DNA from 2 places in the Caballeronia sp. LZ062 genome. Region 1 is predicted to be linked to the other one. Evidence: predicted binding sites of a transcription regulator. Region 1 holds the regulator's gene; the other holds the start of a gene.
What was found. The regulator LexA, encoded in region 1, represses DNA repair genes until DNA is damaged. The targets are predictions, from matches to a motif close to ACTGTATNNNNATACAGT.
Positions count from the first base shown of each region.

Region 2: the regulator LexA is predicted to act here: its motif matches at 2,692-2,709, upstream of recA (recombinase RecA).

Region 1 is NZ_JARTWB010000002.1:1,241,568-1,248,646, forward strand. Features, by position in the region: gene P9239_RS11850 (sulfate ABC transporter ATP-binding protein) at 1-494, opposite strand, end outside; gene cysW (sulfate ABC transporter permease subunit CysW) at 510-1,412, opposite strand; gene cysT (sulfate ABC transporter permease subunit CysT) at 1,409-2,293, opposite strand; gene P9239_RS11865 (sulfate ABC transporter substrate-binding protein) at 2,400-3,446, opposite strand; gene lexA (transcriptional repressor LexA) at 3,695-4,363, shown strand; gene P9239_RS11875 (hypothetical protein) at 4,511-4,846, shown strand; partial or broken gene P9239_RS11880 (DUF2939 domain-containing protein) at 4,939-5,525, shown strand; gene P9239_RS11885 (universal stress protein) at 5,562-6,071, opposite strand; gene nodI (nodulation factor ABC transporter ATP-binding protein NodI) at 6,366-7,079, shown strand, end outside.
Region 2 is NZ_JARTWB010000002.1:2,052,934-2,060,012, reverse strand. Features, by position in the region: gene P9239_RS15640 (MFS transporter) at 1-11, opposite strand, end outside; gene P9239_RS15635 (sensor histidine kinase N-terminal domain-containing protein) at 241-1,824, opposite strand; gene P9239_RS15630 (response regulator transcription factor) at 1,837-2,547, opposite strand; gene recA (recombinase RecA) at 2,810-3,880, shown strand; gene recX (recombination regulator RecX) at 3,900-5,120, shown strand; gene P9239_RS15615 (DUF2889 domain-containing protein) at 5,242-5,868, shown strand; gene sucC (ADP-forming succinate--CoA ligase subunit beta) at 5,986-7,079, shown strand, end outside.

The DNA of each region.
Region 1 (7,079 bases):
CCGAAGGGCTCGTCGAGCAGCAGTACTTTCGGTTCGACAGCGAGCGCGCGCGCGAGCGCGATGCGTTGCCGCTGCCCGCCCGAAAGCTCCGAAGGAAACCGCTGCGCGAGCCAGTCGAGCTGCACGAGCTTGAGCAACTCATGCACTTTCTCGCGGATCACGGCTTCCGACGGACGCTCGCGGCGCGGTTTCACGCGCAGACCGAACGCGACGTTCTCGAACACCGTCATGTGTCTGAAGAGCGCGTAGTGCTGGAAGACGAAGCCCACTTGCCGGTCCCGTGCGCCCACTTGCGCGACGTCTTCGCCGTTCAGCACGACCTGACCGGCATCCGCATATTCGAGGCCCGCGATCACGCGCAGCAGCGTGGTCTTGCCGCATCCCGACGGTCCGAGCAGCGCGACGAGTTCGCCCGCGGGAAAGTCGAGCGTGACGTTGTCGAGCGCGGTGAAATCGCCGAAGCGCTTCTGCAGATTGCGAACAATGATGCTCATGATGTGTCCTTTGCCTTAGTTCGTCGCGCCGCTTTCCGCGAGCGATTGCGACATGCGGCGTTCCGCGACGAGCTTCAGCCCGAGCGTCACGAGCGCGAGCAACGCGAGGAGCGACGCTACGGCGAACGCGGCCGAGAAGTTGTATTCGTTGTAGAGAATCTCGACGTGCAGCGGCATGGTGTCGGTCTGTCCGCGAATGTGGCCCGATACCACCGAAACCGCGCCGAACTCGCCCATGGCGCGTGCATTGCAGAGAATCACGCCATACAGCAGGCCCCACTTCACGTTCGGCAGCGTCACGCGGCGAAAAATCTGCCAGCCCGAAGCGCCCAGCACATGTGCGGCTTCTTCCTCGTCGTTGCCTTGCGCCTGCATCAGCGGAATCAGTTCGCGCGCGACGAACGGAAACGTCACGAAGATCGTCGCGAGCACGATGCCCGGCACCGCGAAAATGATCTGCACGTCGTGCGCCGCGAGCCACGGACCGAACCAGCCCTGCGCGCCGAACATCAGCACGTAAATAAGGCCAGAAATTACGGGCGAAACGGAGAACGGCAAGTCGATGAGCGTGGTCAAGAGCGCCTTGCCGCGGAAGTCGAACTTCGCGATCGCCCACGATGCCGCAAGGCCAAACACGACGTTGAGCGGCACCGCAATAGCCGCAGTCGTCAAGGTGAGCTTGATGGCGGACCACGCGTCAGGATCTTTCAGCGACTCGAAGTAATAGTCGATGCCCTTCGCGAACGCCTGCGCGAACACCGCGACGAGCGGCACCACGAGAAAGAGCGCAAGAAACACGAGCGCGATGCCCGTGAGGAGCCAGCGCACCGCGCGCGATTCGGTGACGGGATCGAGCGTTCGCGTAGCGCGCGGTGCGGCGGTGTTCATCGCGATGGCTTTGGTGTCCGGCGTGCTCATGCTTGGCTCCCTTGCGCCGATAGTGCGTGCGCAGGGACAGCACCCGTGCGGCTCGTGCGCCGTTGCAGGAACCATTGCAGCGTGTTAATCAAAAGCAACATCAGAAAGGACACGCACAACATGACGACGGCGAGCGCGGTCGCGCCCGCATAGTCGTATTGTTCGAGCTTCGTGATGATGAGAAGCGACGTGATTTCCGACTTCATCGGCACATTGCCCGCGATAAAGATGACTGAGCCGTATTCGCCGAGCGCGCGCGCGAACGCGAGCGCAAAGCCCGTCAGAAGCGCCGGAAAGAGCGACGGCAGCACCACGCGGCGAAACGTCAGCCAGCGCGTCGCGCCGAGGCACGCGGCGGCTTCTTCCTGCTCGCGCTCGAAGTCCTCCAGCACCGGCTGCACGGTACGCACGACGAACGGCAAGCCGATGAACGTCAGCGCCACGAGCACGCCGAGCGGCGTGAACGCGACCTTGACGCCGAGCGGCGCGAGGAACTGACCGATCCAGCCGTTGCCCGCATAGACGGCCGCGAGCGATATACCCGCGACGGAGGTCGGCAGTGCGAACGGCAAATCGACGATGGCGTCCACGATGCGCTTCATCGGAAAGGTGTAGCGCACGAGCACCCACGCGACGAGAAAGCCGAAGACCGCGTTGATGAGCGCCCCGCCGAGCGCCGCGCCGAACGTGAGCCGATACGACGCCAGCACACGCGGCGATGTCACCGCGCGGACGAACTGCGCCCAGTCGAGCGTCGCCGTCTTCGCGAACGTGGCGGCGAGCGGGATCAGCACCACGAGGCTCAAGTACGCGAGCGTGATGCCGAGCGTCAGGCCGAAGCCCGGTAGCGCGCTCGGCTTGCGCCAAGTGAAAGTCGTCATCCTTGCTTTCGTCCTGTTCCAGTGCGCCGGGGAGCGCGTTCATCGAATGCTTGTGTGACCGGCGGCGTCATGGCGCGCCGCTTCGGTTTGCCTACGTATCGCGCGCTTACTGTGGCTGATAGATCGAGTCGAACACGCCGCCATCCGCGAAATGCGTCTTTTGCGCTTTCGCCCAGCCGCCGAAGGTGTCGTCGACGGTGTAGAGCTTGATCTTCGGGAACTGCTTCGTGAGTTCGGCAGGCACCTTGTCCGAGCGCGGGCGATAGAAGTTGCGCGCCGCGATCTGCTGGCCTTCGTCGCTATAGAGATACTTCAGATACGCCTCGGCGAGCTTGCACGTGCCGTGCTTGTCGACCACCTTGTCGACCACGGCGACGGGCGGCTCGGCAAGAATGCTCGCCGACGGCACCACGATCTCGAACTTCTCCGGCCCGAACTCCTTCAGCGACAGAAACGCCTCGTTCTCCCACGCGATCAGTACGTCGCCCTGGCCGCGCTGCACGAAGCTCGTCGTGGCGCCGCGCGCGCCCGAGTCGAGCACGCCCGCGTTCTTGTAAAGCTTGGCGACGAAGTCCTTCGCCGTCTGCTCGTTGCCGCCCGGCTTGTGCTGCGCGTAGGCCCATGCGGCGAGATAGTTCCAACGCGCCCCGCCCGAGGTCTTCGGATTCGGCGTCACGATCGAGATGCCGGGCTTCGCGAGGTCGTCCCAGTCCTTGATGTGCTTCGGATTGCCCTTGCGCACGAGAAACACGATCGTCGACGTGTACGGCGAAGCGTTATCCGGCAGGCGCTTTTGCCAGTCCGCGGCGACGAGCCCCTTGCCCGCGAGCGCGTCGATGTCGTAGGCGAGCGCGAGCGTCACGACGTCCGCCTGTAGGCCGTCGAGCACTGCACGCGCCTGTCCGCCCGAGCCGCCGTGCGACTGCTTGAACGTGACGGTTTCGCCGGTCTCGGCCTTCCACTTCTTGGCGAACGCCTGATTGAAGTCCTGATACAACTCGCGGGTCGGGTCGTACGACACGTTCAGGAACGACGTCTGAGCCTGTGCCTGCGCGCTCGTTCCGACAATCGCGCCGATGCCCGCCGTCGTCAGCGCAAGCGCCGTCAACGCGCGGCGTAAGTTGGTCCCTAATCCCGCTTTGATGCTTTGCATTCCCCGTTCTCCGTCTTATCCAATTGACGGAATCAGTCTATCGGCGGCCCTATATGAACAGAAATAATCGTTTTTCAGTCTTTTATATCGAAAGCTGCTAAAGCGGACGCGTACGCCCGACGGGCGCCATCGTCGTGGCTGCACGCGACGTTTCGAGCCGAACTTAAAGTAATGCTTGAAAAACGCGAAGTACTGTATAAAAATACAGTCATCTGTTGATCCATACAGTGCACGAGAGGCCCGAGCCAGTGACCAGATCCTCAAAACTTACCGCGCGCCAGCAGCAAGTGTTCGAACTGCTTCAGCGCGCAATCGAGCGCACCGGCTTTCCGCCTACACGCGCGGAGATTGCCGCCGAACTTGGCTTTAGCTCCGCTAATTCGGCGGAAGAGCATCTGCGCGCCCTGGCGCGCAAGGGCGTCATAGAGCTGGCGGCGGGTTCGTCGCGCGGCATCCGGCTCATTGGGGACGCGGCCCGTTCGGAAGACGTTCCACACCAGTTCACCCTGCCGCACGCGAGCATCATGCAGCTCTCGTTGCCGCTCGTCGGGCGTGTGGCGGCAGGTAGCCCGATCCTCGCTCAGGAGCACATCTCTCAGCACTATGCGTGCGACCCGGCGTTCTTCTCCAGCAAGCCCGACTATCTGCTGAAGGTGCGCGGCTTGTCCATGCGCGACGCGGGCATTCTGGATGGCGATCTGCTCGCCGTGCAGAAGCGGACCGAAGCGAAAGATGGGCAGATCGTCGTCGCGCGCCTCGGCGACGACGTCACGGTCAAGCGTTGGAAGCGCCGCCCGGACGGCGTAGAGCTCATCGCGGAGAACCCGGACTACGAGAACATCTTCGTGCGCTCCGGGAGCGGTGACTTCGCGCTCGAAGGCATTGCAGTCGGCCTGATCCGCTCGGGCGAATTCTAGTAGAAGGCGGCAGCGCTCAGAGCGCGTTGACCGCCCCTTCCACGCCTGTTCACGCCACGCAAGACGCGGCGCGTTTCGAGTACATCTAGCACGGACGGCAGCCGCTCGCGGCATGCCGTGGTGCGTCCTATCGTCTGGAGAGTCATGATGGAACGTTTTGCCCGTTTGCTGCCCTTTCGCCAGTTCGGCCGCCTGCGTCATCTGCGTGCGTTGATCTCCTGCGGCGGCGCTACGCCTGCGCGGGCCGAGGCTGCGCCGGATCTTTTCGATTCCATGCCCGCGCTTCCATCGCGCCAGCCCGCTTTTGCGCGCGTGTCGCTGACGCAGACGGTGCACGCGGAGCCGCAACGGCCCGCGCCCGTACGCGTGTATCGCAGCGAGTCGCGGCTCATTCTGGTCGGCAAGATCGGCGAAGTGTCGCGCATGATCGACCGCTGCATCGACGAAGAGCGCGCCGGCCTCTCAGGCGGAACGCTCGCCTGAGAACGCGTATGTTGGCGTTGCGGTCGCGGAATCATTCGATAGCGGCGTGGTCAATCGTGCAATGACCTTTTCGTAGACGCTTGCGCCACCGCATGTCCCGCACCGCTCGCTTCGTTGTCGCTGCACTCGCCGCCGTGTTGCTCGTTGCGGCGCTCGGTTTCGTGTACGCCTCGCCGTATATCGCGCTGGATCGCGTCAAGCGGGCCGCCGACGCGCGAGACGCCCAGACGGTAAGCGAATACGTCGATTTCCCGGCGTTGCGCGCAAGCCTGAAGGATCAGATAGCCGCGCTGCTCACGCGGCGCATCGATCTTCAAAGAGCGGCAACCCGCTGGCGATCATCGGCGCGATGATCGGGGCCGCGCTAGTCGGCCCGCTCGTGGATTCGTATGCGACGCCGGATGGTGTCGCGGCCATCCTGAACGGCATACCGCCGCGCGGCAATCCCGGCGAACGTCCGCCCGCGCCCGGCCAAACGAGTGCGAACGCGCCCACGCCGGCAAGCGCGCCTGCGCCGGAAGCGTCCCGGCAACCGCCGCAGACAACGGCCGGCTATCGCGGGATCAACACGTTCGTCGTGACGTACCGGCACGGCGCGGGCGATGCCCGGTATTCCGCCATCTTCCACCGCAGCGGTCTGGTGTCATGGAAGCTCGTCGCCGTCGAACTCAACGGCTGACGCGCTGACGCGCCCGCGCGATCAGTCGTCGGAAGCTCAGGCGCCCGCTTCGGCCTTCGCCGGCTTCGCGGCATACGCAGCCGCATCTTCCGCTTCAGCCGATTCGCCCGCCTGACAAACCGCAACCAGAATGCTGCACGACACGCGATCCAGCAAAGGCGTGTTGCCGGCGCCCATCCACCAGCGTGCGAGGCCGCTACGGCAGCGATGCCCGACCACGACGAGATCGACCTTGAGGCTGTCCGCCAGCGCAGCAATCTCGTCGATCGGATGGCCGAACGCGAAGTGTCCCTGCGCCGGCACACCGCGTTCGCGCAGCCAGTCGACACCTTCTTGCAGAATGTCGCGTGCCGCATCCTCGAAGCGCCCGCACGCCATGTCGGTCAGCAATCCGGCGCTCTGCGCGATGCTCGATCGCATATCCACGACCGCGAGCACGTGCGTTTCCGCGTTCAGGTCGAGCGCGAGATTCGCGCCCTGGCGCAGCGCCTTGCGGCCCTCTCGGGAGCCGTCGTAGCACAGCAGAATTTTTTTGTAGCTCGTCATCATGCCTCCCTGCCGCAACGCACATTGACTGCGGCGTAACTTCATAATCGTGTGCCGCGACAGCCGTGGCAACGATGGAAAACGCTAACAAAAGGCAAGCACACCGAAGGCGCCCGCAGTCCGAACGGTGACAAGCTGGACCCGTGCCAGATCCGCGCGATGCCCGCCGCGCAACGCCGGCGGCTTTCGCGGTGTCCGGAAGATGCGCCAGAAGCACCGCTCCGGCTCGTCCCGAGCGCCGCACTGGTGCATTCGATTACACTAGCTCGCTGGATTTCTCCAGCCAGGAAACGCATGACACAGCGCAACTCGCCGCAGCGCGCAGCTGATGCAGACGGCGCGCCCGCAATCGATTTCAGCGAAGTCATAAAACGCTACGGCGCAAAGAACGTCGTCGATGGCCTCTCGTTCGACGTGCGCCCCGGCGAATGCTTCGGGCTGCTCGGCCCGAACGGCGCAGGCAAGACGACGACGCTCAGAATGTTGCTCGGCATGACATCGCCCGATAGCGGGGCCATCCGGCTCGTCGGCGAACCGGTGCCGTCGCGCGCGCGTTTCGCCCGTGAACGCGTCGGCGTCGTGCCGCAGTTCGACAATCTCGATCCCGACTTCAGCGTACGGGAGAACCTCGTCGTTTTCGGCCGCTATTTCGGCATCGCGGGCGCGCGCATGGACGCGCTCGTGCCGTCGCTGCTCGAGTTCGCGCGGCTTGAGAACAAGGCGGATGCGCGCGTCGGCGAATTGTCCGGCGGCATGAAGCGGCGGCTGACGCTGGCGCGCGCCCTCGTCAACGATCCGGACGTGCTCATCATGGATGAACCCACGACCGGTCTCGATCCGCAGGCCCGCCATCTCATCTGGGAGCGTCTGCGCTCGCTGCTGGCGCGCGGCAAGACCATGCTGCTCACCACGCATTTCATGGAAGAAGCCGAGCGCCTGTGCGACCGCGTCTGCGTGATCGAAGAAGGCCGCAAGATTGCCGAGGGGCGGCCGCGCGATCTGATCGCG
Region 2 (7,079 bases), 810 kb from region 1:
ACCGTTGCCATGAATCGTCTCCTTAGGTTTTCCGTCTGATTCCCGATTCCGTCGGGCCGCGAGCGCGGCGCCGGTGCAAGGATTATTGGAACGAAAACTTACGGCGTTCTGACTCGGGCAATTCGGGCTCTTGGTGTGCGCGGACCGACGAAGTTCGGCTAACTTGTCAACATCCGGCTGAGATCGGCGAACAAACTGCGCGAACCGCGCTGATTCATCGGCGCGCTCTCGAGTAAGCGATCAGGGTTTGTCCCGGGCAGGATAAACCCGCTGCAAGCTGACGCGGACCAGCGTCCCGGCGAGTCTCGGCGCGTCCTGAAAGACGTGATCCTCGATGGCGAGCGTGCCGCCGTGAATCGTCGCGATCTCCTTGACGATGGCAAGGCCAAGGCCGCTTCCGTCGCCTTCGCGGCCGAGAATTCGATAGAACCGCTCCACGACGCGCTCCCGTTCAGCCGGCGGAATGCCGAGGCCCGTGTCTTCCACTTCGAGATGCACGAGATCGAGATTCGTTGCGTCGGCCCGCACGCGAACGGTGATGCGCCCGCCGGCCGGCGTGTAGCGGATGGCGTTATCGATCAGATTCGAAAGCATCTCGCGCAGCATCACCGCATTGCCTTCCACTTCGACCGGAAACGGCGGCTCCTCGTAGCCGATGTCCATGCGCTTCGCAAGCGCCGCCTGCACCCAGTCGCGCACGGCGAGGCGCGCGAGATCCGTCAGTTCGACGTGCGAGAAGATCTGCCCGTTCGCGCGATTTTCGGCGCGAGCGAGCGCGAGCAGTTGCGTGACGAGCCGCGCCGCGTGCTCGGAACTCGTCGCGATTTGTTCGAGCGAACGCTGCACTTCGTTCGATACGTCCTGCCGAAGCGCCAGTTCCGCCTGCATGCGCAGGCCGGCGAGCGGCGTTTTCATCTGATGCGCGGCATCGGCGATAAAGCGCTTCTGGAACTCCATGTTCTGTTCGAGCCGCGTGAGCAGATCGTTGAACGAGGCGACGAGCGGCGCGATTTCGGGCGGCGCGCGGCCGGCTTCGAGGGGCGAGAGGTCGTCGGGGCGGCGGGCGCGGATATTCGATTGCAGCGCATGCAGCGGCGCGAGCCCGCGCGACAGCCCGAACCAGACGAGCACGATGGCGAGCGGCAGAATCACGAACTGCGGCAGGATCACGCCCTTGATGATGTCGTTGGCGAGCTGGCTGCGCTTGTCGAGCGTTTCGGCCACCTGCACGAGCACCGGCTGCGCGTTCCCGGCGTCGAGTCCGGGAAGGTCCACTGTCGTGTAGGCGACGCGAATGTCGTTGCCGCGCAGCACGTCGTCCCGGAACTCGACGATGCCAGGCTGCGGCCGGTCGTCTTCGTGCGGCAAGGGCATGTCGCGGTCGCCGCCGACCAGTTCGCCGCGCGTGCCGAGCACCTGAAAGAATACGCTGTCGACGTTGTCGGCGCGCAGGAAATCGCGCGTCGCATCGGGCAGGCGCAGTTCCGCGACGCCGTTGACCGGCTGAATCTGGCGCGCGATGACGTAGGCGTCGGCTTCGAGCGCGCGGTCGAACGGCCCGTTCGCGATGGATTTCGCGACGAGATAGGTCACGGCGATGCTCATCGGCCAGAGCAGCAGAAGCGGCGCGAGCATCCAGTCGAGAATCTCGCCGAAGAGCGAGCGCGGATGTGTCCCGCCGTCCGGTTCCAATTCGTCGGGCGGCGCAAACGGGTTGGCATAGCGCGCGTCGCGCAGCGTGTCCGAATCGGCGGTGGCCGCGGTGGCGGGATGAGGCGTGCGCGCCGGCTCGTCTGCGCGTTCGCTGGAAACCGGCGAGGCCATGCGCGGCCCGGCTTAGTGATGGCTCGGCGGCATCGGCGCGCTTGCCGACGCGCCGTTCGACGCTTTTTCGAGCGTGTACCCAAGCCCGCGCACGGTGATGATGCGCGCGCCGCTCGGCTCGATCTTCTTGCGCAGCCGGTGGACGTAGACCTCGATCGCGTTGTTACTGACTTCTTCGCCCCACTCGCACAGGTGATTGACGAGCTGTTCCTTCGACACCAGCCGCCCGATGCGCTGGAGCAGCACTTCGAGCACGCCGAGCTCGCGCGCCGACAAGTCGATCACCTGATCGCCAATATGCGCGATGCGTCCCACCTGATCGAAGGAGAGCGCCCCGTGCCGTACGACTGTCGGCCCGCCGCCCGCGCCGCGCCGCGTGAGCGCCCGCACGCGCGCTTCGAGTTCGTTCAGCGCGAAGGGCTTGGCCATGTAATCGTCGGCGCCGAGATCGAGGCCCTTCACGCGCTCGTCGACGCTGTCGGCGGCGGTGAGGATCAGCACGGGCATCTGCGAATTGCGCGCGCGCAGCCTGCGCAGCACTTCGAGACCGGGCATGAGCGGCAGGCCGAGATCGAGAATCAGCAGGTCGAACGGCTGGAGCGTCAGCGCGGTGTCCGCCTCGACGCCATGCTTCACATGGTCGACGGCGTATCCCGATTGGCGGAGTGATCGGACGAGGCCGTCCGCGAGTATGCTGTCGTCTTCGGCAATGAGGATTCGCATCGTATGTGCGCCAGATGCGCGGTAGCGCAGCATTGCCGGCACCGCATTTCGCCCGGCGCGGCGGTCTCCAGGGTGTTGTGCGGTTTTGCGCGGTTCGGGCGACGTGGAAAATGCCACGCCGCCGCAATCGGGCTTGCAAAAACTACTGTTTTTTTATACAGTGTCTGAATCTGTGCGAAAAGCGGGCAAGAGTATGCGAATGCCGCATTCGAGCCCGCGCGCACAAGCCTCAGACGCCGTTCATCATAGCAAAGGACGATTCATGGAAGAAAGCAAGAAAGGCCCGGCTGGCATGACTGCGGAAAAGAGCAAGGCCCTGGCCGCTGCGCTCTCGCAGATCGAAAAGCAATTCGGCAAAGGGTCGATCATGCGGCTCGGCGCGGGTGAGGCGGTTGAGGACATTCAAGTCGTGTCCACCGGCTCGCTCGGATTGGACATCGCGCTCGGCGTGGGCGGCTTGCCGCGCGGCCGCGTCGTTGAAATCTACGGTCCGGAATCGTCGGGCAAGACCACGCTCACGCTGCAGGTGATCGCCGAGATGCAGAAGATCGGCGGCACGGCGGCGTTCATCGACGCGGAACACGCGCTCGACGTGCAATACGCGCAAAAGCTCGGCGTGAACGTGCAGGAACTGCTGATCTCGCAGCCGGACACGGGCGAGCAGGCGCTGGAAATCGCCGACGCGCTGGTGCGCTCGGGTTCCATCGACATGATCGTGATCGACTCCGTCGCGGCGCTCGTGCCGAAGGCGGAAATCGAAGGCGAAATGGGCGACTCGCTGCCGGGTCTTCAAGCCCGTCTGATGTCGCAGGCGCTGCGCAAGCTCACCGGCACCATCAAGCGCACGAACTGTCTCGTCATCTTCATTAACCAGATCCGCATGAAGATCGGCGTGATGTTCGGCAACCCGGAAACCACCACCGGCGGTAACGCGCTGAAGTTCTACTCGTCGGTGCGTCTGGACATTCGCCGTATCGGGTCCATCAAGAAGAACGACGAAGTCATCGGCAACGAAACGCGCGTGAAGGTCGTGAAGAACAAGGTGTCGCCGCCGTTCCGCGAAGCCATCTTCGACATTCTGTACGGCGAAGGCATTTCACGGCAGGGCGAAATCATCGACCTGGGCGTGCAGGCCAAGCTCGTCGACAAGGCGGGCGCGTGGTACAGCTATAACGGCGATCGCATCGGTCAGGGCAAGGACAACGCGCGGGAGTTCCTGCGCGAAAATCCGGACATTGCACGCGAGATCGAAAATAAGATCCGCGAATCGCTCGGTGTCGCGGCGCTGGCAGATGGTGTCGCTGCGGGCGCGGCAGTAGCGGACGACGAATAAGCGTCGCGCCGCACGGTCGATGTTCAAGCGCCGGTTCGGATTGAAGGCTGGTAACGCCGATGTTCGGCGGGACCGCGCCGGTCGGTCCGACGGCGCGGCCGAATCCGGTGAAGCGGCGGCAAGCGATGCTGCTTCCGAATTTGCTGCGCATAGCGTCGATGCGCACGGCGAGAGCGCCGATCACGCGGATCACGCCGATGGCATCGACCATTACGAGCGCAGCAGCGAACGGCGCGAGGCATCGAGCAAGTCACGCTGGTCCACCCGAAGTACCATGCCACGCGACGGCGCAAAGCGATTTGCGCCGTCGCGCGGTGTTTCTGATACGGCCAAGGAATGGCCGGACCCACGCGAGCGTTCGGCCGCACCCGAAGCACTTGAGAAAGCCGACTCGCCTCGCTCAGATGCGAAATCGCGAAAGACCGCGCGCGCCAAACGCGAACCGGGTCCAGTCGAGCCAGCACGCAACGCCCATCCGGCATTGCCGACGCAACGACTCGACCGCGCTGCTCGTCTTGAACAGGCACGCTCGCTTCTGGCACACGCCGCGACGCAATCCGTCCAAAAGCTCAACGTGCCGCCGAAGCCGCCGGTCGAAGCGCGCATATTGGACGACAGCACAGATCCTTTCTCGAATTCCTTCGAAGACGCCGACCCGTTCGAGCCATTCGAACAATGTGCGCCCGCCGCGGCGCCAGAGCCACAACCAGACTCGGCGTACAGCCGTTCGACCGAACGACCGCGCAAGGCACCGGACGCGAAGAATTCAAAACGGCCTCAACGCTCGCTGAAGGGCCGCGCATTGGCTTACCTTTCGCGTCGCGAACACAGTCGCGCCGAACTGTCGCGCAAGCTGCGTCCGTACGTGCAGGAAGCCGATTCTCTCGAAGGCACGCTGGACAGCCTGGAGCGCGACGGCTGGCTCTCCAACGAGCGCTTCGTGGAAAGCGTCGTCCATCGGCGGGCGGCGCGCATGGGCGGCAGCCGGATCATTAATGAATTGAAGCGGCACGCGGTGGGAGAGGCGCTCATCGGCGAGACGGCGGACAAGCTCGCGCAAACCGAAACCGCACGCGCTTACGCGGTCTGGGAGAGGAAGTACGGCGTTGTGCCGGAGACGCCAGCGGAGCGCGCGAAACAGGCGCGCTTTCTGGCGGCGCGCGGTTTCTCGGCGAGCACCATCGGAAAAATTCTGAAGGGCGGCGAAGAAGACTGGATCGACGAACCAAGCGACGAGTGACGTACCTTGCGCCCCACGCGGCAGGCCATGCGCCGGCATCCGCCAATCATCAGGCGCATGCACGGCCCGAAATACTCGCTATGCTAAAATTCAACGGTTTCCCCGTTCCGGCTTCAGCCCCATGCCTCTTTCTCCGCCCGTTTCCCGACAGTTGCGCCATCGTCGCGCGATTCGGCTGGAAGCGTTCGAGCGGGAAGACGGCCTGTGGGACATCGAAGCCTGTCTAACCGATGACAAGCCCCGCGACTTTCCGCTCGCGGCGGGCGTCCGGCCGCAAGGCCTGCCGATCCATGAACTCTGGCTGCGCATCACCATCGACCGCAAGCTCACCATCGTCGACGCCGAGGCTTCGTCGGAGTGGGCGCCGTATGCGGCGTTGTGCGCCGAGTCGAATTCCGCGTATCGGGCGCTCATCGGGCTCAATCTGCTCAAGAATTTTCGTCGCGAAGCCGGCGCGCGCCTGCGCGGAACGGCGGGCTGCACGCATCTCACCGAGTTGTGCGCCGTGTTGCCGACCGCCGCTATCCAGGCATTCTCCGGCGAAGTGTGGTCTATCGAGAGCGGCAGTCCTTTCGCGCAAACCGGAACGGAGTCGACTTCCGTCCAGCCGCCGTTTCAACTCGGCCGCTGCCACGCGCTGCGCTTCGATGGCCCCGCCGTTCGCGAATACTATCCGCGCTGGTTCGGTCATGAGCCATCGCCGGCGCAAGACCGTGGCCAAGCGGAACGCGAAAAGCCGGACACCTGACACGCTCGCGTTCCCGACGCGGAACGCTTCGGTCAACCGGACAAGCATCAAACAATCAGCGGTTCAAGCAATTCGAATCAGAAGTTCACTCCAACTCTCAGACTGAAGGAATCACGCATGAAGATTCACGAGTACCAGGGTAAGGAAATCCTGCGGAAATTCGGCGTCGCGGTCCCGCGCGGCAAACCCGTGTTCTCGGTGGATGATGCGGTCAAGGCCGCGGAAGAGCTGGGCGGCCCGGTCTGGGTCGTCAAAGCGCAGATTCACGCGGGCGGCCGCGGTAAGGGCGGCGGCGTGAAGGTCGCGAAGTCGATCGAGCAGGTCCGCGAATACGCGAACCAGATCCTCGGCATGCAGCTCGTCACGCACCAGACCGGTCCGGAAGGCCAGAAGGTGAACCGCCTCCTGATCGAAGAAGGCGCGGACATCAAGAAGGAACTGTACGTGGGCCTCGTGCTCGACCGTGTTTCGCAGAAGATCGTCGTCATGGCGTCGAGCGAAGGCGGCATGGACATCGAAGAAGTCGCGGAAAAGACGCCGGAACTGCTGCACAAGTTCGCCGTCGAGCCGTCGACCGGTCTGCAAGACAAGGACGCGGACGACCTCGCGCGCAAGATCGGCATCCCGGACGCATCGATCCCGCAAGCGCGCGCCATCCTGCAAGGCCTCTACAAGGCGTTCTACGAAACCGACGCATCGCTCGCGGAAATCAACCCGCTGATCGTGACCGGCGACGGCAAGGTGATCGCGCTCGACGCCAAGTTCAACTTCGACGCCAACGCGCTCTTCCGTCATCCGGAAATCGTCGCGTATCGCGACCTGGACGAAGAAGATCCGGCTGAAGTCGAAGCGTCGAAGTTCGACCTCGCGTACATCTCGCTCGACGGCAACATCGGCTGTCTCGTGAACGGCGCGGGCCTGGCCATGGCGACGATGGACACCATCAAGCTGTTCGGCGGCGAGCCGGCGAACTTCCTCGACGTCGGCGGCGGCGCGACGACCGAGAAGGTCACCGAAGCCTTCAAGCTGATGCTGAAGAACCCGAATCTGAAGGCGATCCTCGTCAACATCTTCGGCGGCATCATGCGTTGCGACGTGATCGCGGAAGGCGTGATCGCGGCGTCGAAGGCCGTGGACCTGAAGGTGCCGCTCGTCGTGCGCATGAAGGGCACGAACGAAGACCTCGGCAAGAAAATGCTGGCGGAATCCGG